DNA from 4 places in the Streptosporangium sp. NPDC000239 genome. Region 4 is predicted to be linked to each of the others. Evidence: riboswitches for the same ligand, from Rfam matches in the RefSeq annotation. Region 4 holds a riboswitch; each other region holds the start of a gene.
The links. A riboswitch is a leader RNA that binds a small molecule or an ion and turns the genes downstream of it on or off. The one in region 4 is predicted to bind cyclic di-AMP.

Region 1 (7,460 bases), on a different contig from region 4:
GAAGACCAGGTTGATCATCTCGGCGCTGACGCCGAAGTCGGACAGCACCAGCAGCGGCACGTCCTGGGCGATGGCCTCCAGTGCGGCGGTCGAGCTGACGGTGACGAACCCGGCGGCGTGCGCCAGGTGCTCGTGCATGGCTCCGGCGGCGAACCGCACCGCGCCGGGGCGGACCCGCCCCTCGGTCTCCAGGGCCTGCCACAGACGCTGGTAGTTGTGGCGTTCGTTGTGCGTCTGGCGTTCGTTGTCCAGGGCGCGCAGTTTGACGACCACGTCCAGGTCGGGGCGCCGTCCGGCCAGGTCGGCCAGCGCGAGCAGGATCCGTTCCCTGTCCTCCCTGCGCTTGGGCACCTTGGCCTGGGTGGCGAACACGACGCGGTCGCGGGGCCCCGCCGCGGGGACCTGCCCGCTGTCGCGCAGGAACGGCAGCCGGGTGAGGCCGATCTGTCCTCCGCCGCCGAGTTCCTTGCCGATGGTGGAGAACTCCTCGACCTCCCGCCCGCTGTGCAGGACGAACAGGTCGCATCCGCTGCGGAAGATCCATGCCTTCTCGGTCGCCGGGATGGAGATGCCCGGCAGGCCGGAGACGAAGACGGGCCGGGGCGTGAGACCGGAGAGGACCTCGCTGACCAGCACGTCCACCACGGGCCCTGTGCAGGCGACCAGCACCACGTCGGGCCTGAACCGCTCGGCGGCCCTGCGCAGGGCTCTGGCGGACAGCACCGGCGGGTCACCGGCCGCGCCGGCCACGGCCGCGTGGATCTGGGCCGGTGAGGGCGTGATGGGGGTACGGACCACCGTCAGCTCCGCCGTACAGCCCGAGGGCAGGCCCTCAAGCAGGTAGGCGGCCCACTTCAGGTAGGAATCCGAGTCGGCCACGGCCAGGACCTTCAACCTGTGACTCCAGTGTCGTGATGGGCGAACATCGATAGGTGCGTTCTGAGGGAGGGCGCCGCCTGGGCGGTCCACCACTCGTCGGGGACGTCCACGGTCTCCACGACGACGCCGCGGGCCGACAGCAGGACGCGCAGGGAGGTGACCGCGGTCGAGGGCAGGCTCAGGACCCGCTGCTCGGCCTCCAGTCCGCGCAGCGTCATCTCCGCGGGGGCGCCGCCGTCGTAGACGGTGATCCCGGGCTGCCTGCCGACCCTGGCGAGGTCGCCGGGGTCCTCTCTGCGGTGCGGGAAGTAGGCGACGGGCCCGGTCGAGCCGAGTCCGGCCAGCCAGCCGAAGTAGTGGTCGCGGTGGATGAGGCCGTTGCGGACCAGGGAGGTGCCCAGGACGACGGTGCGTTCCCTCGGCCCCGGTCTGCGCATGGGCTGGGACCTGAGCCAGGCGAAGTCGTGGGTGACCAGTTCGGCCCCCCGTGCGCGTACGGCCCGCGCCAGGTCGTCGGGGACGGGCAGCGCCGTGAAGATCGACAGGCGGCCTGCCCGGGCGGCCGCCCGCAGCCGCATGCCCGCGGCCGAGCCGAGCACCTTCCTGAGCGGTCCCGGGGTGGCTCTGGCCCGGAGCAGGGGCGTCCAGAACCGCCCGGTGAGCAGTTCCAGGAGCCTGATCGTGGCGAGCCCGTCGTCGACGATCACCATCCGGCCGGGCAGGGCGGTGAGCCAGGCCGCCTGGACCTTGCCGGAGAAGGCGTCGCCGACCGCCCAGCTCGTCCCCCTGCGGGGCCTGGGCATCTCGGGCGAGGGCTCGTCGAGTTCGAGCCCGGCCGGTGGGCCGAGTTTGGCGATCTCACGGCGGGTGACGGCCAGCGGGCGCAGCCCGGCCCTGGGCACCACTCGTGCGTGGGCGCCGAGCAGCCCCGCGTGGTGGGCCTCCACGGCGCAGAGCATCTGCAGCGGGGACTCCACCCAGGCAACGGCCGAACCCTGCTCCCGCGCGTGGTCTCGACCGTCCTCCACGCCGGGCGATGACCCGTTCACGACCGCCTCACCGTAACCCGGACGTCTTACGGCGCCGGGAACTACGGGTGAACACACGAATATGCCCTCTTGCGGGTCGTACTCGTGACGATCTACCGTAGTGTACGAAACCGTTTCGTACAGCTGGCCCCGGAGACGCCGATCATGTGGACCGCTGATGACATTCCCGACCTGTCCGGCAGTACGGCACTGGTCACGGGTGCCAGCAGCGGGATAGGGCTGGCGACCGCCCTGCACCTCGCCCGGCGAGGCGCCGAGGTGATCATGACCGCGCGCGACCGGGCCAGGGGGCGGGTGGCGCTGGAGAGGGTCAGAGCGGCGGCCCCGGAGGGACGGGTCGAGCTCAGAGGCCTTGACCTGGCCGATCTCGCCTCGGTGCGGGCGTTCACGGACGACCTTGACCGGCCGATCGACCTCCTCGTCAACAACGCGGGCGTCGCCATGATTCCACGGCGGACGACGGCCGACGGCTTCGAGGCCCAGTTCGGCGTCAACCATCTCGGGCACTTCGCCCTGACCGGGTCGCTACTGCCCCGGCTACTGGCCGGACAGGGGGCCAGGGTCGTCACGGTCTCCAGTGGCGCGCACGCGATGGGGCGGATCGACTTCGACGACCTGGGGCTGGAGAACGGCTACCGCCGCTTCGGCGCCTACTGCAGGTCCAAGCTGGCCAACCTGCTGTTCGCCCTCGAACTACAGCGCCTGGCCGGAGGCAAACTGCTCAGCCTGGCCGTCCATCCCGGGCCGACGGCCACCTCGATCATGCGGCCGGGCGTGTTCACCCGGCCGGTCACCGCCTTCATGCGGCTGGCGCTCAAGGCTCCGGAGAAAGGGGCCCTCCCCTCCCTGTACGCCGCGACCCACCCCGGCGTGACCGGCGGCACGTACGTCGGCCCGGGCCCCAGGGCGCTGACGCCTTCGCCCAGGGCTCTCGACGAAGACCTGGCGCGGCGGCTGTGGATCGTCTCCGAGGAGCTCACGGGCGTACGGTTCGCCGCGCTCACGTCACGCCCCTGACCGGCCCTGGGGCCGGGGGCGACCCCGCCGGGACGGGTAAAGAGACCCCCTCTTGACCCGGTGGAGGAGGGGTCGGCCAAAAGATCTACGTTCACCTGGCACGCGAAGTCCTTGCCCTTGCCCTTTACCGTGCCCGTCGTGTCGCGATCCCCTCTCCCACCGGGGATCGCGTCACCGAAAGGGAGATCGTCCCGGGTGGACGAGGCCCCAGTCTTCCCCCTCGAACGGGGCCCATTCCCAAGCCAAGGCAATGTGTCGGACTTGTAATCGTCTGTCCGGTTCACGTACGTTCAACGAATTCGCGGCGAACGCCCAGACCTTCGCAGGTCAGCGCATTGCCACGACATTGCCCGACCGTGCTCCACCAGGTGGACATCCGCCTGATGGACACGGCCGCCGAATCCGCGAGTCTCGCGGAACCGGGGACCCAGGTCCTTTGGGGTGAATCAGCGCATACGCGCTGTAGGACACTTTCCAGTCCGAACCCGTCAGCTAACCCGGTAGGCGGCATGGAAGCGACGCAAGGAGCAGTACCCCATGGCCAAGCACCGCCTTACCTCCACCCCCAAGACGCACTACCTGGCCCGTGTCATCCTCGGCACCGCCATCGCCCTCAGCGGCGGAGTCGTCGCCGGTGGACCCGCCCTGGCGGACACCCCCGAGCAGACGTCCGCCACCGTCCGGAACGCGAGCGCGGACACCGCCAAGACCAGCCTCCAGACCACGGCCGAGCGCCTGCCCAAGGTGACCGCCCAGCAGGTTCTGAACATCGCCTCCCAGCAGATCGGCGTCAGTGAGAACGCCCAGGGCGGCGGCACCAAGTTCCACTCCTGGTACATGTCCAGTGAGCGCGCCAAGGAGACCACCGCCCGTGACGGCGGCCGCATCCAGGACTACGCCAACGCCCCCTGGTGCGCGATGTTCGTCTCCTGGGTCGGCGAGCAGGCCGGCATCCGCCCCACCATGGGCTGGGACGCCTACACCGTCACCCACGCCAAGTGGTTCAGGGAAAACGGCCACTGGGGCACCACTCCCAAGCCCGGCGCCGTCGTCTACTTCGACTGGAAGGGCGGCAAGGACCTCGACGGGATCGACCACGTCGGCTTCGTGAAGCAGGACAACGGCAACGGCACGATCACCACGATCGAGGGCAACACCGGCAACGGCAAGGTCGAGCAGCGCATCCGTCCGACCTCCCAGGTCGTCGGCTACGGCTACCCGGTCTACAGCGGCTGACCCCATCCCCTCCCTCCGTACGGCCCCCGCCGTACGAGACCCCCATCCGCGGCGGACTCCCCGCCCGCCGCGGCGGTGATCCCCCGAATCCGGAAAGGGCCGTGGCTCCCCGAGCCACGGCCCTTTCGGCGTCCCGTCCCTCCGTCGATATGGGAGCGCTCCCAAAAAGAAGCACATCCATTTTGCGGTCGTTTGAGCCCATAAGTCGCAATGGAAACGGAGGAGGGTAACGGTTGCGTCTCGTCGTATTGACGTCGGCCCACCCGTCGGCCACGCTTCGTGGGAGCGCTCCCAACACGTTGAGGAACCGCCTCGTCGCAGAGCCGCGTCTGTCGGGGACCGGCCCGTGACGACACCTCCCACCGATTCGGGCGAACGACCTGAGAGGGGTCCGGAATGTTGAACCACAGGCGGCGCGGCAGGCTCGCCGCGGTCACGACGGTCACGGCCGCGGCGCTGGCCTTGACCTCGTGCGGTTCCGGCGGGACGGACGGGCCCGCGTCCACGGCGGCCGAACCGGTCGTCGTCACCGTGCACACCTTCGGCGGCGGCGAGAACTTCGGCTACGACAAGGCCGCCCAGGCCTGGAACGCCGCCCACCCCGGCATCCAGATCAGATACCAGAACCTGACCGACCGCTTCGAGGACGTCTACCTGCCCCAGTTGCTCCAGCGGTTGCAGGCGGGCAGCGGCGCGGCCGACGTGGTCGCCCTGGACGAGGGCGCGATGGGCCTGATGAAGGCCCGCCCGCAGTTCTTCACCGACCTCGGGCAGTACGGCCTCGGAGACCGCAAGGCCGACTTCCCCCCTGCCAAGTGGGACAACGGCGTCAACGCCGAGGGCAAGCTGTTCGCTCTCGGCACCGACATCGGCGGCATGACCATGTGTTACCGCACCGACCTGTTCGAGAAGGCGGGCCTGCCCACGGACCGCGAGGAGGTCGGCAGGCTCTGGCCCGACTGGAAGTCCTTCATGGACGTCGGCAGGAGGTTCCAGGCCGCCAATCCCGGAAAGGACGCGCCGCGCTTCCTGGACGGCCCGAACACCCTCTACAACGTGATCCTCGCCCAGGAGGCGCAGAGGAACGGCGACATCACCTACATCGACACGTCCAACAAGCTCGTCATCGACACCAACCCCGCCGTGAAGACCGCCTTCGACACGGTCAGGAGCTTCAGCGAGGCCGGGCTCACCGCCAAGCTGGCTTCCTTCACCCCGCCCTGGAACGCCGCCATCAAGAAGGGCGGCTTCGCCACGATGGGCTGCCCCGCCTGGATGCTCGGCGTGGTCTCCGGCGCCGCGGGCGAGCCGGGCAAGGGGAAGTGGGACGTCGCGACGGTGCCGGGAGGCGCGGGCAACTGGGGCGGCTCCTACCTGGCCGTGCCCAGGCAGAGCAAGCACCCGAAGGAGGCCGCCGAGGTGGTGAACTACCTCACCGGCAAGGACGGCCAGATCATGGCCTTCCAGGAGGCCGCCGCCTTCCCCAGTTCCCTGCCCGCCCAGCGGGACCCGGCGGTCGGCGACCTGAGGAACCCGTTCTTCAACGACGCGCCGACCGGCCGGATCTTCGGCGCGTCGGTCGAGAACCTGCAGCCGGTCTTCCTGGGTGAGAAGCACGCCCAGGTGAAGACCGCGGTCGAGAAGATCCTTGAGGGCATGGACCAGGGCTCGGTCCCCTACGACCAGGCCTGGCAGAGGTTCCTCGACGCCGGGGTCAAGGCGGCCGGCTGATCCGCTTCCCCCACCGGTCCCGTCGCCCCGGGACCGGTGGGGCCCACAGAGAAACCAGCCAGGAAAGCCCCCCGAAAGGCCGATCGATGACCCCGCACGCCGCAGCCCCGGCCCAGGCCGGGCCCGGTGAGCGCCCGCCCGCCGTACGGAGACGGGACGGCGCGCTGTTCGCCAGGTTCGACCTGTTGGTCACCCCCTATCTCTTTGTCTCGCCGTACTTCGTGTTGTTCGTCCTCTTCGGGGTCTTCCCGCTCGGCTACACCCTGTGGGTCTCGCTGCACGACTGGGAGCTCGCCGGGGACAGGATCTTCGTGGGGGCGGGCAACTACCTGTCCCTGGTCGCCGACGAGGCCTTCTGGAACGCGGTGGTCAACACGCTCGGGATGTTCGTCATCTCGACGGTCCCGCAGCTCGTGCTGGCGCTGCTGCTGGCCAACGCCCTCAACAAGCGCATCCGGGGCAGGCTCGCCCTCCGCATGGGCGTACTGCTGCCGCTGGTGACCTCCGTCGTCGCGGTCGCCGTCGTCTTCACCCAGCTCTACGGGCGCGACTACGGCATGGTCAACTGGTTCCTCGGCCTCTTCGGAGTCGACGCGGTCAGCTGGCAGAACGAGAAGTGGTCCGCGTGGATCGCGATCTCCACGATGGTCGACTGGCGCTGGACCGGTTACAACGCGATCATCCTGCTGGCCGCCATGCAGACCATCCCCGGAGACCTGTACGAGGCGGCCTCCCTCGACGGCGCGAGCGCCAGACGGCAGTTCTGGCGGATCACCGTCCCGATGCTGCGCCCGACGATCGTCTTCACCGTGTTCGTCTCGACCATCGGCGGCCTGACGCTGTTCACCGAGCCCGTCATGTTCGACGGCAACCCGACGATGAGCGGCGGGGCGACCGGCCAGTACCAGACGGTGGCGATGTTCGTCGTCAAGGAGGCCTTCCGTGACTTCGACCTCGGGTACGCCTCCGCCGCCGCCTGGCTGCTGTTCGTGCTGATCCTGCTCGGCACGCTCGTCAACCACCTGCTCACCCGCCGCATCGGAGGCGCCGGATGAGCCGCCCAGGGGACGCTGGACCGCTGACGAGGGCCACGCTCGCCCTCGCCGTCGTGATCTCCGCCTTTCCCGTCTACTACATGTTCGTCATGGCCACCCGGACCAACGAGGAGGCGATCGACGTTCCCCCGCCGCTGCTGCCCGGCGGCCACCTGGGGGAGAACGTCGCCCGGCTGCTCGCGGTCGAGGACGCCCACTTCCTCACCGGCCTGGTCAACTCGGCCGTCGTCTCGGTCACCGTGACCGTCTCGGTCGTGTTCATCTCCACGCTGGCCGGGTTCGCCTTCGCCAAGCTGCGTTTCCGGGGCGGGCGGGCGCTGCTCGGGCTGATCCTGGTGACGATGATGGTCCCGCTCCAGCAGATGGGCGTGGTCCCGCTGTACGAGCTCATGGTGACCCTCGGCTGGACCGGCCGGCTCAAGGCGGTGATCCTGCCCTTCCTCGTCAACGGGTTCGGGGTCTTCATGATGACCCAGTACGCCTCCCAGGCGGT
Region 2 (7,460 bases), 540 kb from region 4:
GACCCGTTCGCCGGTCTGGGTCGTGCCGAGCACGACGGAGCGATCAGGGCGCACGGCCACGAGGAGCCCGTATTCGGCCAGCGCCGTCAGCAGCCGGTGCGGGCTGCCGTGTTGCGAGAGTACGTCGCCGAGAGCGGGGTTCCCGATGCTCATACACGGAACCTTAGGTAGAGAACCACGGCTTATCAGGGTAATCGCGAAGTTTTATCTAGATCAAGACCAAGATGAATTTTGTAGGCATAGAAGGTGTACGAAGTGGGTAACCGTCTCGGATCGCGGGACACTCGTGAACGCGTTCACAAGCCTCGATAGACTACGTGAGGTCCGTCCGCAGCCTCCACGTCTCCAAAGGATCCAGCCCGTGAACAAGCCCGTCGTACTGGTCGCAGAGGAACTCTCCGAGGCAGGTCTCGCCGTCCTGGGAGCCGACTTCGAGGTCCGCCACACCGACGGCGCCGACCGCGCCAAGTTCCTGCCCGCCCTCGCCGACGTGGACGCGCTCATCGTGCGCAGCGCCACCCAGGTGGACGCGGAGGCGATCGCCGCCGCGCCCAAGCTCCGCGTCGTCGCCCGCGCGGGCGTCGGACTCGACAACGTCGACGTTGAGGCCGCGACCAAGGCAGGCGTCATGGTCGTCAACGCCCCCACCTCCAACATCACCAGCGCCGCCGAGCACACCGTCGCGCTGATCCTCGCCTCGGCCCGCAACGTCGCCCAGGCCCACGCCGCGCTCAAGGGCGGCGAGTGGAAGCGTTCGAAGTACACCGGCGTCGAGCTGGACGAGAAGGTCGTCGGCATCCTCGGTCTCGGCAAGATCGGCCAGCTGGTCGCCCAGCGCCTGCAGCCGTTCGGCGTCGAGCTGATCGCCTACGACCCCTACCTGCAGCCCGCCCGCGCCGCGCAGATGGGCGTCAGGCTGGCCTCCCTCGAAGAGGTCCTGCGCGAGTCCGACTTCATCACCGTGCACCTGCCCAAGTCCAAGGAGACCGTCGGGCTCATCGGTGACCGTGAGCTGCACCAGGTCAAGCCGTCGGTTCGCCTGATCAACGTCGCGCGTGGCGGCATCATCGACGAGGGCGCCCTCTACTCCGCGATCAAGGAAGGCCGCGTCGCGGGCGCGGGCATCGACGTGTTCCCCAAGGAGCCCGTCACCGACAGCCCGCTGTTCGAGCTGGACCAGGTCGTCGTCACCCCGCACCTGGGCGCCTCGACCCACGAGGCCCAGGAGAAGGCCGGCACCCAGGTCGCGCGCAGCGTGAAGCTGGCCCTGGCCGGCGAGTTCGTGCCGGACGCCGTCAACGTCCAGGGCGGCGCCGTCGCCGAGGACGTCAAGCCGGGTCTGCCACTGGCGGAGAAGCTCGGCCGCGTCTTCACCGCCCTCGCCGGTGAGGTCGCCACCAGGCTCGACGTCGAGGTGCGCGGTGAGATCGCCTCCCAGGACGTCCGCGTGCTGGAGCTGGCCGCCCTCAAGGGCGTCTTCACCGACGTGATCGAGGACTCCGTCACCTACGTCAACGCCCCGCTCCTGGCCAAGGACCGCGGCGTCACCGTCGAGCTGGTGACCAGCGCGGAGAGCCCCGACTGGCGCAACGTGGTGACCGTCCGCGGTGTCCTGGCCGACGGCCGCGCCGTCTCGGTCTCCGGCACGCTCTCCGGCCCGCGGCAGGTCACGAAGATCGTCGAGGTCAACGGCTACCAGATGGAGATCGAGCCGACCGACCACCTGTCGTTCTTCACCTACGACGACCGCCCCGGCGTCGTCGGCGTCGTCGGCCGCATCCTCGGCGACCACGGCATCAACATCGCCTCCATGCAGGTCGCCAGGGACGCCAAGGGCGGCAAGGCCCTCATCGCGCTGACCGTCGACTCCGCCATCCCGGCCGAGGTGATCGACCAGATCGGCGGCGAGATCGGCGCCGACAGCGGCCGCTCGGTCGACCTGGCCGACTGATCCCGGAGCACGGCTCCCACGGCCGCCGTCCCCGTTCGCGGGGCGGCGGCCGTCTGCTTTTCCGGCCGAGCCTCGTCTCAATATATGAGAAGCCTGCACGAGGGGTGAGACAGATTGCGGAGGGCCGGTTATTATGGCTGGTAATGCGCCAGGTTCTCGTACTTATTACCTGCCGCGGCGAGGCCTGACACAGGGGCGGGCCGGCAACTCGCCGCGGTGTGATGGCGTTCGTCGGCCCCGGTTTCCCGTCGATCCGTGATCCGGATCCGCGATCCGATGAGGGCCCGTGACCAGGGTCCAGGCTCCCCTTCCTCCTTCAGCCAGCTCCGTGCGAACGAGACGAGAAGCGTCATGTACGACATGTATCCCTGGAACCGTCCCGAGGACAACGAGAACGAGGCCGCCCAGGCCCTGCAGACCGCGCTGGACCGCCGCGACAACGGCGGAGTGCCCCCGCACTCCTCCTGAGCCGGGTCCCTCCGAGGCCACGGGCGGTGCGGCGCCCGGGACCGGGAGAGGCGTGGGTCAGCGGGCGAGGGCCGTACCGGCCTGGGTCGACTGCCTGATCGCCGTGTCCAGCTCGGCCCGCTCGTCGGCGAGTTCGACCCCCTTGGGGTCCGGCCGTACGGCTCCCGCGAAGCTGGCGCGGCGCCAGGCCTGCAGCTTCTCCACCTTGACCACGTCGCCGCTGCGCGGGGCGTGGACCATGTAACCGGGCTTGGTGATCATGCCGACGTGACCGAGGTTGTGGAAGAAGACCAGGTCACCGGGTTTGAGGTTCTTCCAGGAGATCTTCCTGGCGAACGCGGAGTACTGCTGGGTCGTCGTGCGGGGCAGCCGGATGCCCGCGGCGCCGTACGCGCGGAGCATCAGGCCCGAGCAGTCGAAGCCGCCCCTGCCCGTGCCGCCCCAGACGTACGGTGTGCCGCGCTTGGACATCGCCCAGTTCAGCGCCTTCTTCCAGGCCGGGACCTTCCGCGCGGTCCCGGAGAAGCCGGCCGGGGCGGGTTCGACGGCGGGAGCGGTGAGCGGGGTCCGGGAGCTCTCCGCGGTGGGGGCCGGGTGCGCGAGGGCGAATCCGGCGGCGGCGAGCGCGAGGAGAGGAGTGGGGGAGGAGGTGGTGAGGGAGGAGTCCGCCAGTGCGACGGCGGGTGTCGCGAGGATGGTCGAGCCGGTGACGATCAGGGTCAGGACACGGGGGTAGGTCTTGCCGTTCAGGACCGTTCCTTCCATAGGGCCGGCCGGGTGAGCTGTCGGGCTCGGGCGTGGAGGTCGCCCTACGGCGCGTGGTGGCGCCGACTCGCCCCGAGGGGCCTCGTGGAAAACGCCGGAAACGTGCTCCGCCAGACGGAGTGCGGCTCGGACGCCCCGTGGACCCCGGAAGTGGTTCCCCGGCTCCGCGCGGACCGAAAGAGGGGGATGGCCTGCGCGAATTAGGCGACGATACGAATGGCCAGGACCTTAACGAAACGGTCAAAAGATCGCAAACAGGACAAACTTTTCAGGGCCTTCCGGGGCGAGAAGTGTCCGAGGGGTGAGATCGGTGGTTCGATTGTCGAGACAGAGCAGATAGGGTGCCCGTTATGGATTCGCGCAATGTTCGTCTGGCCGTCATCCCTGGAGACGGGATCGGGACCGAGGTCGTCACCGAGGGCCTGAAGGTCCTCGAAGCCGTCGGAACGAAGGTGGAGACCACCACCTACGACCTGGGTGCCGGCCGGTACCACAGAACCGGTGAGGTCCTTCCCGAGGCGGTCCTCGACGAACTGCGCGGCTACGACGCGATCCTGCTCGGCGCGGTCGGCGACCCCAGTGTGCCGCCGGGCATCCTGGAGCGCGAGTTGCTGCTCAAGCTCCGCTTCGAGCTCGACCACTACGTCAACCTGCGTCCGGTCAAGCTCTTCCCCGGCGTCGCGACCCCGCTGGGCGGCTCCCGCCCCGAGGACATCGACATGGTCGTCATCCGCGAGGGCACCGAGGGCCTCTACGCGGGCGCCGGTGGTGTGCTGCGCCGCGGCACGCCGTACGAGATCGCCACGCAGGAGTCGCTGAACACCGCCTACGGTGTCGAGCGCGTCGTCCGCTACGCCTTCGAGAAGGCGCTCAGCAGGCCGCGCAAGAAGCTGTCGCTGATCCACAAGACCAACGTCCTCACCTTCGCCGGTGACCTGTGGTCCCGCACCGTCGACCGGGTCAGCCTTGAGTACCCCGACGTCGCCACCGACTACTACCACGTCGACGCGGCCTCGATGTTCTTCGTCACCCAGCCGGAGCGGTTCGACGTGATCGTCACCGACAACCTCTTCGGCGACATCATCACCGACCTCGGCGCCGCCGTCGCCGGTGGCATCGGCCTCGCGGCCAGCGGGAATGTCAACCCCGACCGCACCGCGCCCAGCATGTTCGAGCCGGTCCACGGCAGCGCCCCGGACATCGCGGGCCAGGGCAAGGCCGACCCGACCGCCACGATCCTGTCGGTCGCCATGCTCCTGGACCACCTCGGCCTGACCGAGGAGGCGGCCAAGGTCGAGCAGGCCGTGGCCGAGGACCTGGTCGAGCGCCAGACCGGGTGGGCGAGCCGTACCACCCACGAGATCGGCGACGACATCACCGCCCGAGTAGCCGGCTGACAAGCCGCCCGCACGACCCCAGACGCGCCCGGTGGCTCAGCAGAGCCGCCGGGCGCGTCTTTTTTGTTCGTCTCACCGAGCAGGCTGCCGGATTTTGGCATATATGCAGTAGTTTTCCGGTGCCTGCTCCGTCCCAGAATGGACCGTAGGTGCACTCCGCCACGAAGAGAAGGACCGCCGCCATGACCACCGCTCAGAAGCTGACCTTCGACGTGCAGCTCTCCGACCACGCTCGTTCCACGGCCGAGCGCGAGCAGGTACTGGCGAATCCCGGATTCGGTCAGACCTTCACCGACCACATGATCTCCATCGACTACACCGAGGGGGAGGGCTGGCACGACGCGCGGCTCACGCCGTACGGCCCGCTCAGCCTCGACCCGGCGACGTCGGTCTTCCACTACGCCCAGGAGCTCTTCGAGGGGCTGAAGGCCTACCGGCAGGAGAACGGCTCGATCGCCTGCTTCAGGCCGTACGCCAACGCCGCCCGCTTCAACCAGTCGGCGCTGCGCATGGCCATGCCCGAACTGCCGCAGGAGGCCTTCGTCGAGTCGATCGAACTGCTCGTGCAGACCGACCGCGAATGGGTGCCGACCACCCAGGGCCACAGCCTCTACCTGCGCCCCTTCATGATCGCCACCCAGCCCGCGCTCGGCGTCAACTACCCCTCGCGGACCTACCGCTACATGGTGATCGCCTCTCCCGCGGCGGCCTACTTCGGCGCGGCCAAGGCCGTCTCGGTCTGGCTGTCCACCGAGTACACCCGCGCGGCCCCCGGCGGCACCGGCTTCGCCAAGTGCGGCGGCAACTACGCCGCGGCCTTCGTCGCGCAGCGCCAGGCCGTCGAGCAGGGCTGTGACCAGGTCGTCTGGCTCGACGCCAACGAGCACCGCTACGTCGAGGAGATGGGCGGGATGAACCTGTTCTTCGTCTACGGCGACCGGCTGCTCACCCCCGCCCTGACCGGCACCCTCCTGCCCGGCATCACCCGTGACTCGATCCTCTCCCTGGCCGCCGAACTCGGCCTGACCGCCGAGGAGGGCCGCCTGTCGATCGAGGAGTGGCAGGCGGGCTGCGAGTCCGGCGACCTCACCGAGGTCTTCGCCTGCGGCACCGCCGCCGTGGTGAGCCCGGTCGGCTCGGTCAAGGGCGCCGACCGCGCCTGGACCGTCGGCGACGGCACCCAGGGCCCGGTCACCGCCAAGGTCCGCGAAGCCCTGGTCGGCATCCAGTACGGCTCCCGCCCCGACACCCACGGCTGGGTGCACAAGATCTGCTGATCTCGCGGACCCGAGGCCGCCGGCGACCGGGAGCGTCAGCGACGCCACCCGGCCGCCGGCGGCCTGAACCCATGAACTCCCCCGGCCGCGCCCGCGGGCGCGCCGTCGGGCCATGTGGCGTGCGCGCGTGGGCACCGCCCCACGGCCGGATCCGGGAAAGTCGCCTTCGGGTGGCCGTTCCCGCTGGTCAGAGCTGTCTCCGCGAACGGTTTCCGGGCGCGCCGGCGGGACGGGCGTTCCAGATCCTGAGATCAATGTGTCAAGTGGTGGTTGGGTGTGGCAGACTCCAAGACACCATGTTCTACGGTCTGCTCATTATCGGCAGGCGCGCTGGCTGAAAAAGGACACCGCCAGCGCGCAGACCTCTCACGTCCGTGAGGGGTTTTTTTGTTTCTCGGAGCCGAGAGAGCGCGCGGCGAATCACATCGAAACCCCGCGAAGGAGACTGATATGGCCGACGACCGCTTCCACGTGTACGACACGACACTCCGTGACGGTGCCCAGCAGGAGGGCCTCAACCTCACGGTCGTGGACAAGCTGGCCATCGCCCGCCACCTGGACAGCCTGGGCGTCGGCTTCATCGAAGGCGGTTGGCCGGGAGCCAACCCCAAGGACACAGAGTTCTTCAGACGGGCTCGAACAGAGCTCGATCTGAAGCACGCGCAGCTAGCCGCGTTCGGCGCGACCCGCCGAGCAGGTGTCAAGGCCGCCGACGACCCGTTGGTCGCCGCGCTGCGCGAATCCGGCGCGCCGGTCGTGACCCTTGTCGCCAAGAGTCACGACCGGCACGTGGAGCTGGCCCTTCGCACGACTCTCCAGGAGAACCTCGCGATGATCCGCGACACGGTCTCTCACCTTCGTGCGGAGGGCCAGCGAGTCTTCCTCGACGCCGAGCACTTCTTCGACGGCTACAAGTCCAACCCAGCCTACGCGCTCGAAGTCCTGCGCACCGCCGCCGAGGCGGGGGCCTCGGTCATCGCCCTGTGCGACACCAACGGCGGCATGCTCCCCGACGAACTCGCCGAGGTCGTCGCCGCCGCCGTCGCGACCACGGCCAGGATCGGCATCCACTGCCACGACGACACCGGCTGCGCGGTGGCCAACACCCTGGCCGCGGTGAAGGCGGGCGCCACCCACGTACAGGGCTGCGCCAACGGCTACGGTGAGCGCTCGGGCAACGCCAACCTGTTCACCGTGGTCGCCAACCTCCAGCTCAAGCGGGGCTTCGACCTCGTCCCGAAGGAGGCGCTGGCCGACATGACCCGCGTCGCGCACGCCATCACCGAGGTCACCAACGTCACCCCGAACTCCCACGCCCCCTACGTGGGTGTCTCCGCCTTCGCTCACAAGGCCGGGCTGCACGCCAGCGCCATCAAGGTCGACCCCAACCTCTACCAGCACATCGACCCCTCCCTGGTCGGCAACGACATGCGCATGCTCGTCTCCGACATGGCGGGCCGCGCCTCCGTCGAGCTCAAGGGGCGCGAACTCGGCTACGACCTGTCGCCGGACACCTCGCGCGTCCTCGTCGAACGGGTCAAGGAGCTTGAGTCGAAGGGCTACACCTTCGAGGCGGCCGACGCCTCCTTCGAGCTGCTGCTG
Region 3 (7,460 bases), on a different contig from region 4:
ACGAATCCGACCAGCGGAATGCCGCTCAGCGCGTAGGGGCCGTAGGAGACGCCCGCCCGCTTGATGGCGACATCGGGGGAGAGACCGCCCTGCAGAGCGCCTCCCACCCGGACGACCTTGATACCCATGACCATCTTGCCGACGGTCTGACCGTTCTGCCGCAACATCAGGAACTCATAGGCGACATAGATCAGACCGGCGATGATGGTGGTCAGGAAAGTCGACAGGGCGTACCCCGAGGGCTGGGTGATCACACCGCTCTCAAGGTCGAAACCGCCGTTGGTGATAAGGATCGCCGCGAGCACAAGGCTGAGGATCACCGTGGGGATCGCCAGAATGATGCCGTCGATCATCCTCGCCACCAGACGCTGCCACCATTCGGCCAGCGGAGCCGGCGCACCGGGGGGCGTGACCCCCTGGGGACCGTACCCCTGGCCGTACATGGACGCCTGGGCGCCGTAACCGGGTTGCTGGCCGTAGCCCTGCTGACCGTAGTCGGGCTGCCCGTAGGAGGGCTGCTGACCGTAGGACGGCTGGGCCGCCTGCTGGCCGTAGTCCTGGCCGTAGGAGGGCTGGGCGGCCTGCTGACCGTAACCCTGCTGCTGACCGTAGTCCTGACCATAGCCGGGCTGGGCGGCCTGCTGGCCGTAGCCCTGCTGCTGGCCGTAGTCGGGCTGCCCGTAGGCACCCGTCCCGCCCTGCTGACCGTAACCCGGCTGGGCGGCCTGCTGGCCGTACCCCTGCTGCTGGCCGTAGTCCTGGCCGTAGGAGGGCTGGGCGGCCTGCTGACCATAACCGGGCTGGGCGGCCTGCTGGCCGTAGCCCTGCTGCTGGCCGTAGTCGGGCTGCCCGTAGGCACCCGTCCCGCCCTGCTGACCGTAACCCGGCTGGGCGGCCTGCTGGCCGTACCCCTGCTGCTGGCCGTAGTCCTGGCCGTAGGAGGGCTGGGCGGCCTGCTGACCATAACCGGGCTGGGCGGCCTGCTGACCGTAGCCCTGCTGCTGGCCGTACCCGGGCTGGGTCTGCCCAGGTCCGGTGTTCGGCTGTGAGGCCTCCGATCGATATCCCACGACTGTCACATCGGGATCGAGTTCTCCGGGGGCTCGACCCGCGTTCTGTCCGTATTGCGGATGCCCCGACGGTGTGCGGTCGCGCTCGGGATCATCCTGCGGATACGGTGGCTGTCCGGTGCTCACCGCGTCACCTCACTTCGACTGCGCATGTGGCACATGTCAGACTCACATGCTTGCTGGTGCACAACGTATCGACATAGGTAACAACAGTCACCTTTCCGATCAGTCAGCACCACGGTCAAGCTAGTGGCCCCGCGGTGTCAGATGGAGCAGCATCCGGGTGTTTCCCAAGGTGTTCGGCTTGACGTGCTCCAGATCAAGGAACTCTGCCACACCTTCGTCATAGGAGGCGAGAAGTTCCGCGTAGACCTCCGGCGCGACGGGTGTGCCCTGGATCTGCCTGAATCCGTGTCTCGCGAAGAAATCGATCTCGAAGGTGAGACAGAAGACCCTGCGCAGTCCGAGGTCTCCGGCGACGCCGATGAGACGGGAGACGATCCGGTGGCCGATTCCCATACCCCGGCAGTCGGGATCGACGGCGACCGTGCGAATCTCGGCCAGGTCCTCCCACAGGACGTGCAGTGCTCCACAGCCGACGACCTTTCCCGCCACGTCGGCCACCCAGAACTCCTGGATGTCCTCATAAAGGGTGACGGTCGCCTTCTCCAGCAGGCGCGGCCCCGCTCCGGCGTAGGTGTCGACCAGGCGGCGGATGGCGCGGACGTCCGGCGTCCTGGCCCTGCGCACCGTGATCTCCGCCGACGACCCTTCCGGGACGTCGCCGGAGACCGCCACCGACTCCCCTTCCGGGGCCTCCGGGGAAACCTCGTCCCGGCCGGGTACGGCCCGCGCCGGGGACTGTTGCGCAACCTGCTCCATGACTGATCAGAGTACGTCCTCGTCACCGCTTGTTTACGGCCTGCCCTTATCTCGGCCGCGGGGTCCGTCGGATGAATCTCGCCGTCTTCTTCGCGCCCCGGGAGGCCGCCCGGCGAGCGCGTCTCGACCGGCCCCGTCCGAAGGCCTGGACCTGCGAGAATCTCCACCCCCGTGCCGGGGGAGGCGGATGCCCGGCGTGGCACATATGTCGATCATGAAATTGCGTGACCCGACCGTGACATTTCAGTTGCGAAAGCTCCACCGGCTTCACAGTTCTGGTTGAGCATGAACCGCCAATTGCACTAATGTCCGTCCTCGATGTCAGCACCCGTAAAGTGCTGCGCCGCCGAATCCCCGACTCGGGGAACCGGGGACCCACCCTCCAGCCGTCCCCCGGGGTGAATCCGATGTGCCACCGGCGCCTCGGTAGGGCTGCCTCCGGCCCGAACCCGTCAGCTAACCCGGTAGGCGGCCGAGAGAGGAGCCTGTTGGTGAAGCGCACGCGCAACCGTGGGAGAGAGAGCGCGGGCGGGAACGCCCGCCATCGAGAACACCGGGTGCGCAGGCCGCGGCACAAGGTGGTGATCGCCGGGCTCGCCTTCGCCTCCCTGCTCCTCGGCGCCCCCTTCGCCGCGACCGCGGAGCCGAAACCGAGTCTGCAGGAGCTCGCCAAGCAGGCCGAGAAGCTGCACACCGAGATCGAGACGCTCACCGAGCAGTACAACGGCGGGCGGGTCAAGCTCAAGCAGGCGCAGCGCGCCGCGGAGAGCGCGAAGAAGACCCTCGCCGCCAGCGAGTCACAGCTGGCCGAGCGGCGCACGAAGGCCACCCTGCTCGCCCAGAGCACCTACATGGCGGGTGGGCTCGCCTCGGCGCTGGCCTTCACCCAGTCGTCCAACCCGGACACCTTCCTCGACCAGGCCACCACGAACTACGCGCTCCAGCAGCAGCAGAGCGAGGAGGTCGCGCAGGTCAGCAAGGCGATCGAGACCGCCCAGCGCGCGCAGGCCAGCGCCAAGGCCCGCACCGACGAGGTCAAGAACCTCCTGTCCGACCTCGGCGACCGGCGGACCAAGATCGAACGGCTGGTGAAGCGGGTCGAGAGCGACCTGTTCAGCGAGGTGCGTTCGCAGGCCGGACGCAACCGGGGCAGCCGGGTCAAGGTCAACGTGCCGATCATCGGCTCGGGCAAGGCCGCCGAGGCCGCCCGCTGGGCCCTCACCCAGCAGCTCAAGCCGTACGTGTGGGGGGCCGAGGGCCCCAACTCCTTCGACTGCTCCGGCCTGGTGATGTGGGCCTACCAGAAGGTCGGCATCAGCCTGCCGCACTACACGGGCGACCAGTGGACCGCGGGCACCCACATCTCCTCAAGGAGCGACCTGCGCCCGGGAGACCTCGTCTTCTTCTACAGCGACCTGCACCACGTCGGGATCTACATCGGCGCGGGCCTCATGGTCCACGCGCCGCAGACCGGCGACGTCATTCACATCGCCCCGATCGACAACCGTCCCTTCGCGGGCGGGGTGCGCATCGCCGACTGAGCCGCCTGAACCGGCCGGACCGCCCCGAACCGCCGACGGCGGTTCGGGGAAGGACGCACCCGGGTCGCGTACGGCCGCAGCGGCCCCTCAGGGGGCCCCTGCCGTACGCGGGGGTCCGGGACGGCATCGGGTAAGGGCTCGCCTCAGATGAGGCGTCTGCGGGCCGCCCAGGCGACGGCCTCGATGGCCGTCGCCACGCCGATGCGGTCGCAGATTCCGCGGAGTCTACGGCGGACCGTTCTTCCGCTGATGTCGAGGCGGCGTCCGACCCGGTCGACCGTGACGCCCTTGGCCAGCTCCGCCAGCAGCACGAGATCCTCATCTGTGAGGCCGACCTCGCCCATGCCCAGGAGGCTGTCGCCGCGACGGGAATCCACTTCGGGATATGCCATCTGGAGTCGCTCCCCCCGCACCTGCTAATCGAGGCGTGAGTTGTCTGGAATCAGTGTCGCCCGTCAGGAACGGTAAACGGCTTGTTCAAAGGTCGTCAAGTTCCACACTTCATAGAGGTAGCACGCGCTGTTGACATAGTGGTCGCTACGTGAAGTACTCATGATATGTCGGCGCCTTTATGGTTAAGTCACGGACAAGTCAGGGTCCGTGGCCGGGGGCGCCCGCCGCGCGCCACGTCCTCGCAGACCAAGGTTTCGCCGGAGCCCCGCCGACCACGGCCCCGGCGCCGGCCGGCCGTATGGTTATGACCTATATGTGAATTTCGCCGGAAAAAGTGGAGCCCTTCCGCGCGCTTCGCCGAGCGCCTCACTACCCCTTGACGTGGCGGTTGGAAACCCTCCGCAATGGGAGGATGCCATGCCCCAGATTTACGGCATTCGGCGCAAATCTGGCGTAACATGCCGTTTACCGTACGGTATCGAACACACTGGAAATAGAGTTTCCGTCCTCCGTTTGGCCCCAATCAAATCACCGGGCTCCGGGCCCCCACATGAGACCGGGCCCGCCGCCCGGCCCGCCGTGAGGGGAGCCGGGCAACGGGCCCGGTGCAGGGAAGGAAGGGTCAGCCCGTGGGCTTGACCAGCGGGAACAGGATGGTCTCGCGGATGTTCTTACCGGTGAAGGCCATGATCAGACGGTCCACGCCGACCCCCACGCCACCCGTCGGCGGCATGGCGTACTCAAGGGCGGTGAGGAAGTCCTCGTCGAGCTGCATGGCCTCCGGGTCGCCGCCCGCGGCGAGCAGGGACTGCTCGGTGAGGCGGCGGCGCTGCTCGATCGGGTCGCTCAGCTCCGAGTAACCGGTGCCGAGCTCGGTGCCGAACCCGATCAGGTCCCACTTCTCGGTCAGCAGCGGGTTGTCCCGGTGCGTCCTGGCCAGTGGGGAGGTCTCCAGCGGGTAGTCCATGACGAACGTCGGCTGGACGAGGGTGTGCTCGACGAGCTCCTCGAACAGCTCCTGCACGAGCTTGCCCTGGCCCCACTTGGCGTCCCAGTGGATGTCGCGCGCGTCGGCGAGCTTGCGGACCTGGTCGAGCGGGGTCTCGGTCGTGACCTCCTCGCCGAGCGCCTCGGAGACCGAGCCGTAAACGGTGACCCTCGGCCACACCGGCAGCCCCAGGTCGATCTCCTGGCCGTCGTGGACCACCACGGAGTGCCCGAGGGCGGCCACGACCGCCCGCTGGATCATCCGCTGGGTCAGGTCGGCGATCCCGTTGTAGTCGAGATAGGTGCCGTAGGCCTCCATCATCGTGAACTCGGGGTTGTGGGTGGCGTCCGCGCCCTCGTTGCGGAAGTTGCGGTTGATCTCGAAGACCTTCTCGATGCCGCCCACCACGAGCCGCTTGAGGTAGAGCTCGATCGCGATGCGAAGGTAGAGCTCCATGTCGTAGGCGTTGATGTGGGTCCTGAACGGCCTGGCCGCCGCCCCGCCGTGGATCGGCTGGAGCATCGGCGTCTCGACCTCTAGGAAACCCTCCTCGTGCCAGAAGTCACGGATGGACCGCACGACCGCGCTGCGGGTGTAGGCCATCTTGCGCGCCTCGTCGTTGACGATGAGGTCCACGTAGCGCTGGCGGACCCGCGCCTCGGGGTCGGTGAGCCCGGCGTGCTTGTCCGGCAGCGGACGCAGGCACTTGGAGGTGATCGTCCAGCTGTCGGCCAGGATCGACAGCTCGCCCCTGCGGGAGGTGATGACCTCGCCCACGACGCCGATCTGGTCGCCGAGGTCGACGTCGCGCTTCCACGCCGCCAGGGACTCCTCGCCGACCCGGTCCAGGGAGATCATGACCTGGAGGTCGGCCGAGCCGTCGCGGATCGTGGCGAAGCAGAGCTTGCCGCCCGTGCGCGACAACATGACCCGACCGGTGACGCCCACCCTGTCGCCGGTCGCGGTGTCGGCGTCGAGGCCGGCGTATTTCTCGCGGACGTCGCCGTTGGTCGCGGTGCGCGGGAAGTTCACCGGGTACGGCTCGACGCCCTCCGAACGGAGACGGTCGAGCTTCTCCCGGCGCACGCGCATCTGCTCCGGCAGATCGTCGGCTGGGGTGGTCACTTCATCGGTCACAGGACAAGGTTACCGATGTCCGCCAGAGGGTGTTTCCCGCTTTTTCTCCGCGAAGAGACCAGGCCTCAGGTGGTGTTGCGGTGGTAGATGAGCCGCAGGCCGATCAGCGTGAGCCACGGTTCGTGCACGTCGACCGAGCGCGCCTCGCTGACCACCAGGGGCGCCGCGCTGCCGGTGGCGACGACGGTGACCTCGTCGGGGTCGTCGGCCAGTTCGGCCGCCATCCGCTCGACGATGCCGTCCACCTGCCCGGCGAAGCCGTAGATGATGCCCGCCTGCAGCGCCTCGACCGTGTTCTTGGCGATCACCGAGCGCGGCCGGATCAGCTCGACCTTGTGCAACTGCGCCCCGGCCGCGGCCAGCGCGTCCACCGAGATCTCGATGCCGGGGGCCGTGACCGCCCCGACGTACTCGCCCTTGGCCGAGACCGCGTCGAAGGAGGTGGCGGTGCCGAAGTCGACGATGACGCACGGCCCGCCGTACAGCTGGATGGCGGCCAGGGCGTTGACGATCCGGTCGCTGCCGACCTCCTTCGGGTTGTCCATCCTGACCGGGACCCCGGTGCGGATGCCCGGCTCGACGATCACGGCGGTGACGTCGCCGTAGTAGCGGCGGCACATCTCCCGCATCTCGTTGAGCACGGACGGCACGGTCGAGCAGAGCACGATGCCGTCGACGTCGGTGCCCTTGAGCAGCGGCGACTGCCCGAGCAACCCCTGCAGCACGACCGCGATCTCGTCGGCGGTGCGCCGGGCGTCGGTGGCGATCCGCCAGTGCTCGATGACCTCCTCGCCCTCGAACAGGCCGAGGACGGTATGGGTGTTACCGACATCGATGGCGAGCAGCATCAGTTCCCCCGAAGGTCCAAGGCGATGTCAAGGGCCGGCGCCGAGTGGGTGAGCGCGCCAACGGCAAGATAGTCAACCCCTGTTTCGGCTACGTCACGAGCCGATTCCAAGGTCAACCCGCCGCTGGCCTCAAGCCGGGCCCTGCCCGCGACCAGCCGTACGGCCCGCGACATCTCCTCGACGGTGAAGTTGTCCAGCAGGACCTCCTCCGCCCCCTCGGTGAGGACCGGCTCGATCTGGTCGATCCTGTCCACCTCGACCTCGATCGGCAACCCCGGGTAGGCGTCCCTGACCGCGCGGAAGGCCTCGGCCACCCCGCCCGCGGCCACCACGTGGTTGTCCTTGATCAACGCGGCGTCCGAAAGGGACATGCGGTGGTTGACGCCGCCGCCGCAGCGCACCGCGTACTTCTCCAGCGCCCGCAGCCCGGGAAGCGTCTTGCGGCTGTCCCTGATCCGTGCGCCCGTGCCCTCGACGGCCCGCACCCACCGGTCGGTCAGGGTGGCCACGCCGGACAGGTGGGTGAGCAGGTTGAGCGCCGTGCGCTCGGCCGTGAGCAGGTCGCGGGCCGGGCCGGAGACGGTCATCAGCACGTCACCCC
Region 4 (7,460 bases):
AGTTCGTCATACCTCACTATCGGCCATCGTGAGGCTCGTCGAGCGAGTCCGTCACACCCCGGTGTCATGCCCGACAAGCGCGATGACTACTGGCCTCCCAGGAGTTACGGTCGAAATGAGGAGCTGGGAGGGCATGATGATCACCGACGTACGCGAGGCCTACCGCCGCGCGCTGGACGACTTCGGCGCTCTCGTTCACAGGATCACCCCGGAGCAGTGGCACAACCGGACACCCTGTGTCGACTGGGACGTGCGGGATCTGGTCGAGCATGTGGTGGGCGAGAACCTGTGGGCTCCGGAACTGCTCGGCGGGCGGACCGCCGCCGAGGTCGGGGACGACTTCGACGGCGACCTGCTCGGCGACGACCCGTTGAAGGCGTTCGACACCTCCGCCACCGCCGCCGTGCAGGCCGCCTACGGGGAGGGGGCGCTGACCCGTCTGGCCAGACTCTCCTTCGGGGACGTGCCCGGCGGGGAGTACGTCACCGAGTTGTTCGCCGACGTCCTGATCCACACCTGGGACCTGGCCAGGGCGATCGGCGCCGACGAACGGCTCGATCCCGAGCTGGTCGAGGCCTGCGCGGCGTGGGTCGCGGGCGCCGAGGCCGGTTACCGGCAGGCGGGGGTCATCGGGGCGCAGCAGCCGATCGCCTCCGGCACCGACGCCCAGACCCGGCTGCTCGCCTCCTGGGGACGACGCGGCTAACGCGACGTCGGGCGTCTTCCGTGGTTGGCCTTGTTCCGTTTGCGGGCCCGGTTCTTACGCGCTCGTTTGCCCACGCGGCCTCCTTCCGTGAACCCCGCCTGGTGCGGGATCCGCCTCTTACGTTCCTCCCGGGGCACCCGCCGTACAAGAGGGCGGATCTAGGCTGCCTCGCATGAGCGAGAAGCTGATGGAGCGCTGGCGCCTCCTGGCCGGAACCGAGGCCGACCGGCTCGGCGCGGACCTGCTGTCCCGGTACGGCGAGCCACACCGTAAATACCACACGACCGCACATCTGACGGCCGTACTCGACCACGTCGACGCGCTCGCCGGCAGTGCCGCCGACCCGGACCTGGTACGGCTCGCGGCCTGGTTCCACGACGCCGTCTACGACCCCCGGCGCAGCGACAACGAGGAGCGCAGCGCCAGGCTCGCCGAGCGGGCGCTGCCCGAGCTCGGGATGTCACCGGAGGCTGTCGGGACGGTCGCGCGGCTGGTCAGGCTCACGATCACACACGCCCCCGAGCCAGGGGACGCCGACGGGGCCGTGCTGTGCGACGCCGACCTGGCGATCCTCGCCTCCTCTCCCCAGGAGTACGCCGTCTACGCGGCGGCGGTGCGGGAGGAGTACTTCTTCGTCCCCGACGAGCTCTTCAGGCAGGGCAGGGCCGCGGTGCTGCGCTCGCTGCTCGACCTTCCCGTGATCTTCCACGTCGCGGACCTTGAGACGCGGGCGCGGGCCAACATCCATGCCGAGCTTGAGCGACTGTGAGCACTTAACCCCCATAATCCAACATTCACTCCTGTGAGTCTGTGGTAATTTGCTGGAGTCTGGTGGATTAAGGAGGGGATCGATGCTCGCCCAGCAGCGGCAGCAGGTGATTCTCGAACGGGTGCGCGGCAGTGGCGGGGTCAGGGTCGCCGACCTGGTCCGCGAGTTCGGTGTCTCCGACATGACGATCCGCAGGGATCTTGAGGCGCTGGCGGAGCGCGGTCTCGTGGAGAAGGTCCACGGTGGGGCGACGGCCACGGGACCCGGCTCGACCGAGGAGCCCGGGTTCACCGCCAAGTCCGCGCGTCAGCAGTCGGAGAAGGAGGCGATCGCCAGGCACGCCGCCGGGCTCGTCAGGCCGGGCACGGCGATAGCGCTCTCCGCGGGTACCACCACCTGGACGCTCGCCCACTTCGTGACCGACGTGCCAGAGCTGACGGTGATCACCAACTCGATCCGGATCGCCGAGGTCTTCCACCGCGCGCCGCGCGCCGACCGCACCGTGGTGCTGACCGGCGGGGTGCGCACCCCCTCGGACGCGCTGGTCGGCCCGGTGGCCGTCGCGGCCATCAGAGGGCTGCACGTGGACACCCTGTTCCTCGGCGTGCACGGGATGAGCGCCCGCGCCGGGTTCACCACCCCCAACCTGCTCGAAGCGGAGACGGACCGGGCGCTCGTGGCCTCGGCGCACCGCCTGGTCGTGCCCGCCGACCACACCAAGTGGGGGACGGTCGGGATCAGCACGATCGCCGAGCTGTCCGAGGCCCACGTCCTGATCACGGACTCCGGGCTCGAGCGGGAGGCCCGCGAGGAACTCGCCGCCAGGGTCGGTGAGCTGGTCGTCGCCGGTGACGGGACCCGCGACCGATGAGGCGCACCGCGACCCACCTGGCCGACGGCCGCGAGCTGTTCTACTTCGACCTGCGGGACGACGCGGAGCGCGGCGCGGTCGACACGCGCGACCTGCCGCCCAGGCCCGCCGCCTCCGAGCTGCGCTACGACCCGCTCACCGAGGAGTGGGTCGCGGTCGCCGGGCACCGGCAGGGCCGTACGTTCCTGCCGCCCGCCGACGAGTGCCCGCTGTGCCCGTCGGCGCCCGGCCGTCCGACCGAGATCCCCTCCCCCACCTACGACGTGGCCGTCTTCGAGAACCGCTTCCCGTCCTTCTCCACCAACCTGGGCGCCTACCCGCAGGTCGGCGGCCTGAGTGAGGTACGGCCCGGCGTCGGCAGGTGCGAGGTCGTCTGCTTCACCTCCGAGCACGACTCCTCCTTCTCCATGCTTTCTCCCGAGCGGGTCGAGCTGGTGATGGAGGCGTGGATCGACCGCACCGTCGCGCTCTCCGCGATGCCCGGGGTCGAGCAGGTGTTCTGCTTCGAGAACCGCGGCCCGGAGATCGGCATCACCCTGCCCCATCCGCACGGCCAGATCTACGCCTATCCCTACGTGACCCCGCGTACCCGGACCCTGCTCGGCGCGGCGCGGCGGCACAGGGAGCGCACCGGTGGCGACCTCTTCGCCGACGTGCTCGCGGCCGAACGGGAGGCCGCCGAGCGTGTGGTCGCGGCCAACGAGCACTGGACGGCGTTCGTGCCCGCCGCGGCCCGCTGGCCGGTCGAGGTCCATCTCTACCCGCACCGCGGGGTTCCCGGCCTTGACGGACTCGACCCCGCCGAGCGTGCGGCGTTCGGACCGCTCTACACCGAGGTGCTGCGCCGCCTGGACGGGCTGTTCGGGGTGCCCATGCCGTACGTCTCGGCCTGGCACCAGGCACCGGTGCGGGTGGACAGGGACCTGGCGTACACGCATCTTGAGCTGTTCAGCATCCGCCGGGCGCCGGACAAGCTCAAGTATCTCGCCGGGTCCGAGTCGGCCATGGGGGCCTTCGTGAACGACATTCCGCCTGAGGAGACAGCTCGGCGCCTGCGCGCCGTTATCACGGAATGATCACCGATCGGTCTCGACTCGGGGTCGCGCGGTCACCTTTTTACCATTACTATCCTCACGCATCGGACAAACAGCACGATATGCCTAATCTCAGGTGCCTCACCTGAGAGCCGGGGACCCATGCATCTGGGGTGAACCACTTCGGTGGAAGGGCTTCCTCCAGCCCGAACCCGTCAGCTAACCCGGTCGGCGTGAGGAGAGGAGAGCTGTGACGGCTCTGTCCCCCGCTTTCCATCGACGTACGGCCGCCGCCTGCCTGGCCTCGGCCCTCACCTTCGCCTTCGCCCTCGGCGGCACGGGAACGGCGGGCGCCGCGCCGAAGCCCGACGAGTCCCGGCTCCGCGCCGAACTGACCCAGCTCAACAAGAAAGTCGACCGGCTCATCGAGGCGTACGCCGCCAAACGGGAGTCGTTGAAGAAGGCGCAGGAGGCGGAGAAGGTCGCGCAGGCCGACCTGCGCCAGGCGGAAGCGGCCTACGCCGAGGCGGGCAGGGAGGTCGCCTCCATCGTCCAGATCCGTTACCAGAACGGCCCCCTCGACCTTCCCTCGATCCTGTCGGCCCCCGAGGTGGGCGGCGCGGCCGTCATGGAACAGCTGACCGCCCAGCAGATCGCCCAGCTGCAGGGCTTCGCCCGGAGCCGGGACCTCATGAAACAGGCCGCGGACAGGACGGCCCAGCTCTCCAGGCAGATCGAGCAGGAGGCCAAGACGGTGCAGGTTCAGCGTGAGGACGCGGAGAAGGTCATCCGCGTGATCGAGGACAAGCTCGAACAGCTCGTTCCCACAGGCTCGGGGCGCCGCTCCGACGGCAGCTGGGCACCCCAGCTGCCCACCGGGTCCGACAACATCACCGACCGCACGCGGATCATGCGCGAGGCCGTCGGACAGGCCTTCCAGCTGCCCCACGAGGTCGGCTGCTACCGATCGGCGAACGACGGGGGCGAGCACCCCCTCGGCCGGGCCTGCGACTTCATGATGAGCACCGGCGGGTCCATGCCCACCGCGGCCAACGTCAAGCTCGGCGACGAGCTCGCCGTCTGGGCCCTGAAGAACAGGGACAGGCTCGGCGTCAAGTACGTCATCTGGCGTCAGCGCATCAACACCGGTTCCGGCTGGCGTGCCATGTCCAACCGGGGCGGTGTGACCGCCAACCACTACGACCACGTGCACATCTCGATGTACTAGAGAAGATCGGACCCCACGGCGGTGCGCTCGATCGAGCCGGCCACCCTGGACCTGGTCGAGTGGATCCGAGCCACCGGCTGGACCGCGCCCACAAACGTGGCTGGTTCCTGAGCCTCCGGCCGCCATCGTGCCCACGGTCTCGGCGCTCTGGGCGCGGCAACGCATCCGCCAACGGTTGAAGTGGTCACGAAGCTCCCGGGGCGTGCCCGAGGCCGACACCGGCACACTGGTCGTCGAGAGGCCGCCGGTCGACGGCGAGGTAAAGATCCACGTCCAGAAGGCCCCGGGGCGGCCTCAGGTTCTGCCCGCGCTCGTCTTCCCAGCACAGCCGGGCGCCCAGGTCGAGCGCCGCCCTCTATCGCCGGCCACTCCTCGACGACCCACGAGGTGATCACCCCCCTCGCCGCGCTCAACAGCCCGCTGCGCAGGGATCTGCGGACTCCAGCCCAGGCGGTGCAGAAGACACGACACCCCACGCAAGGTGTGGCGGACGTGAAACAACACCGCGATCAGGTCGGCGATTCAGGCCGGCGTCCAGCGCTGGTCCTCCACATATCCGTGCGCGGCCGGACCACGCTCCAACCCGGCCCGCAGCCGCTGCAGGCGCCGCTCGTCCAGCCGGCACCTCTCCCCGCCCGGCCCCTTGGAGGCCAACGCCTCCATGCCACCGCCCTGCCAGGTGTGATTTCACCGACCAGCATTCACACAGTCAGAAAAAGACTCTCCGCCACTACCGATCGCCCTGCTCATCCGGGCTTCGATGAAGGCGCCGGCCTCGTGCTTCCCGTACGCCGGCCGGGTCGCGAGACTGCGGTGGGCGCAAAACCGTTTGCCCTCGCGTGGCGGGCTCAGGGAACGTGGTGTTCATGGCGCCGTGTCCATGACGCTCTGACGGACAGCGCCCCGCCACTCCGAGACGCCACGGCGTCAACGCGCCCCGCGGCGCTGTCAGCCTGCCCCTTTAAGGGAAGAGAGCCTTTTGTCGCAACAACGCCCCCCTCTGCCGTCCACGGCCGCAGGCCCGGCCACCGTCGCCGTGTTCGCCTCCCCCGAGAGCTGGATCGAGTCCGACGCCCTCACGCAGTGCCACCAGGTGGCCGCCCTCGACGGCATGACGCACGTCGCCGCCATGCCGGACCTGCATCCCGGCAAGGGCGCCCCCATCGGCGCCGCCATGGCGTCGACCGTGCTGTACCCGTTCCTGGTGGGCTCCGACATCGGCTGCGGCATCGCCGTGTTCCCCATGAAGCTCAAGCGCGCCGTGCCCGAGAAGCTCGCCGCCCGCTTCCCCGACCTCGATCGCGCACTGGACCCCGAGCACGACGCCGACGATCCGGCCTGGGCCGTCGTGGAGGGCGACATCCCCGCCGGTCACGTCGAGGGCCTCGGGACGGTCGGCCGGGGCAACCATTTCGTCGAGCTGGCCCGGATCGGGACCGTCTTCGACCCCGGCCACGCGAGCCGTCTCGGGCTCGCCGCAGGCGACCTCGTCCTCGTCGTCCACAGCGGTTCCCGGGGGCTGGGCGAACGGATCCTGCGGGAGCACACCGCGATCCACGGCGCGGGCCCCGCCCCCGATCCCGGCGCCTACCTGGCGATGCACGACGACGCCGTACGCTGGGGATCGCTCAACCGGCGGTTGCTGGCGGCCCGGGTCGCCCACGCTCTGGGGGCCGAGCCCGCCGAGCCGTTCCTCGACCAGTGCCACAACCTGGTCGAGGTCCGCGACGGGGTCTACCTGCACCGCAAGGGGGCGGCACCGGGTGACGGCCGTGACGTGCTCATCGCCGGTACCCGAGGCACCCCCTCCTATCTCGTGGCCGCCCACGCCGGGCCGGACGCCAACCATTCCGTCGCGCACGGCGCGGGCCGCAAGATGTCGCGTGCGGACGCCCTGCGCCGGGGCCGGGCCAAGCACACGGTCGAGGAGCTGCGCCGCACGCCGGTGGGCTCGCTGGTGGTGTGCGGAGACCGTCAGCTCCTCTTCGAGGAGGCGCCGACGGCTTACAAGCGCATCGAGCAGGTGATCGCCGACCTCGTCGGCCACGGCCTGGCCACGCCCGTGGCCACCACGGTCCCCCTGGTCACCTACAAGACACCCGACCTCGGGTCCGCGCCCCAGCGGGACCAGCGCCGCAGGCGAGGCCGGCGGTGAGGCCGAGGTGAGCGTCCACCTGCTCCTGTCGGCCGGACGTGGCCCGCAGGAATGCGCCTGGGCCCTGGCCCGGCTGCTGCGCCGCCTGGAAGTCGACGCCGCCCGGCAGAACCTGGAGACCCGCCGGGTCCAGGTCGTTCCCGGCGACCGGCCCGACACCTACCGATCGGTCCTGATCCAGATGTCGGGAGCCGGTGCCGAGACGTTCGCCGCCTCATGGACCGGAACCCTGTGCTGGCAGGCCGCCAGCCCGTACCGCACCGGCACGGGCCGGAAGAACTGGTACGTCATCGCCCAGCCGTGCCAGGTCGACGCCCCGCGCACGACGTTCACCGAGGCGGACGTCGACGTCGTCGCCTGCCGTACCGGCGGCCCCGGCGGTCAGCATCGGAACAAGGCAAGCACGGCGGTACGGGCGACCCACCGGCCCTCGGGGATCGTCGTCGTGGTCGACACCGAACGGCAGTTCAGCCTCAACCGCCGCATCGCCATGCGGCTGTTGCGGCAGCGCATCGAGGACGGAGACGAGACGGCGGAGCGTGCCGTCACCACCGCCCGCTGGCACGTCCACGACGAGCTCGTACGCGGCGACCCCGTCCGTGTCGAACGTCCGGAGACGCCGGAGCGGAAACCGGCCCGCCGACGGCCGTGACGGCCTGCCCGAGGTCAGCCCACGGCCGTCTCCGCGATGGCCTCC

Region 1: another riboswitch for cyclic di-AMP. It lies ahead of ABT340_RS04990 (CHAP domain-containing protein); the one in region 4 lies ahead of ABT340_RS12005 (coiled-coil domain-containing protein).
Region 2: another riboswitch for cyclic di-AMP. It lies ahead of ABT340_RS09520 (C40 family peptidase); the one in region 4 lies ahead of ABT340_RS12005 (coiled-coil domain-containing protein).
Region 3: another riboswitch for cyclic di-AMP. It lies ahead of ABT340_RS29470 (NlpC/P60 family protein); the one in region 4 lies ahead of ABT340_RS12005 (coiled-coil domain-containing protein).

What each region holds. Positions count from the first base shown of each region.
Region 1 covers NZ_JBEPEI010000001.1:1,080,129-1,087,588, reverse strand. The annotation lists gene ABT340_RS05005 (DUF6716 putative glycosyltransferase) at 1-879, opposite strand, end outside; gene ABT340_RS05000 (hypothetical protein) at 891-1,928, opposite strand; gene ABT340_RS04995 (oxidoreductase) at 2,073-2,945, shown strand; cyclic di-AMP (ydaO/yuaA leader) riboswitch at 3,330-3,467, shown strand; gene ABT340_RS04990 (CHAP domain-containing protein) at 3,483-4,181, shown strand; gene ABT340_RS04985 (ABC transporter substrate-binding protein) at 4,578-5,912, shown strand; gene ABT340_RS04980 (carbohydrate ABC transporter permease) at 5,999-6,967, shown strand; gene ABT340_RS04975 (carbohydrate ABC transporter permease) at 6,964-7,460, shown strand, end outside.
Region 2 covers NZ_JBEPEI010000003.1:84,787-92,246, forward strand. The annotation lists gene ABT340_RS09510 (hypothetical protein) at 1-153, opposite strand, end outside; gene serA (phosphoglycerate dehydrogenase) at 362-1,951, shown strand; gene ABT340_RS09520 (C40 family peptidase) at 2,477-3,184, opposite strand; cyclic di-AMP (ydaO/yuaA leader) riboswitch at 3,172-3,386, opposite strand; gene ABT340_RS09525 (3-isopropylmalate dehydrogenase) at 3,535-4,581, shown strand; gene ABT340_RS09530 (branched-chain amino acid aminotransferase) at 4,764-5,858, shown strand; gene cimA (citramalate synthase) at 6,309-7,460, shown strand, end outside.
Region 3 covers NZ_JBEPEI010000014.1:170,172-177,631, forward strand. The annotation lists gene ABT340_RS29460 (RDD family protein) at 1-1,070, opposite strand, end outside; gene ABT340_RS29465 (amino-acid N-acetyltransferase) at 1,317-1,952, opposite strand; cyclic di-AMP (ydaO/yuaA leader) riboswitch at 2,287-2,438, shown strand; gene ABT340_RS29470 (NlpC/P60 family protein) at 2,444-3,493, shown strand; gene ABT340_RS29475 (helix-turn-helix domain-containing protein) at 3,637-3,885, opposite strand; gene lysX (bifunctional lysylphosphatidylglycerol synthetase/lysine--tRNA ligase LysX) at 4,509-5,966, opposite strand; gene ABT340_RS29485 (type III pantothenate kinase) at 6,077-6,859, opposite strand; gene ABT340_RS29490 (L-aspartate oxidase) at 6,859-7,460, opposite strand, start outside.
Region 4 covers NZ_JBEPEI010000003.1:620,530-627,989, reverse strand. The annotation lists gene ABT340_RS12030 (FAD-dependent oxidoreductase) at 1-10, opposite strand, end outside; gene ABT340_RS12025 (TIGR03086 family metal-binding protein) at 116-706, shown strand; gene ABT340_RS42445 (50S ribosomal protein bL37) at 703-780, opposite strand; gene ABT340_RS12020 (HD domain-containing protein) at 879-1,475, shown strand; gene ABT340_RS12015 (DeoR/GlpR family DNA-binding transcription regulator) at 1,558-2,346, shown strand; gene galT (galactose-1-phosphate uridylyltransferase) at 2,343-3,422, shown strand; cyclic di-AMP (ydaO/yuaA leader) riboswitch at 3,494-3,628, shown strand; gene ABT340_RS12005 (coiled-coil domain-containing protein) at 3,631-4,608, shown strand; gene ABT340_RS12000 (winged helix-turn-helix domain-containing protein) at 4,903-5,118, opposite strand; gene ABT340_RS11995 (hypothetical protein) at 5,131-5,271, opposite strand; gene ABT340_RS11990 (RNA ligase RtcB family protein) at 5,588-6,763, shown strand; gene prfH (peptide chain release factor H) at 6,771-7,415, shown strand; gene ABT340_RS11980 (MarR family winged helix-turn-helix transcriptional regulator) at 7,430-7,460, opposite strand, start outside.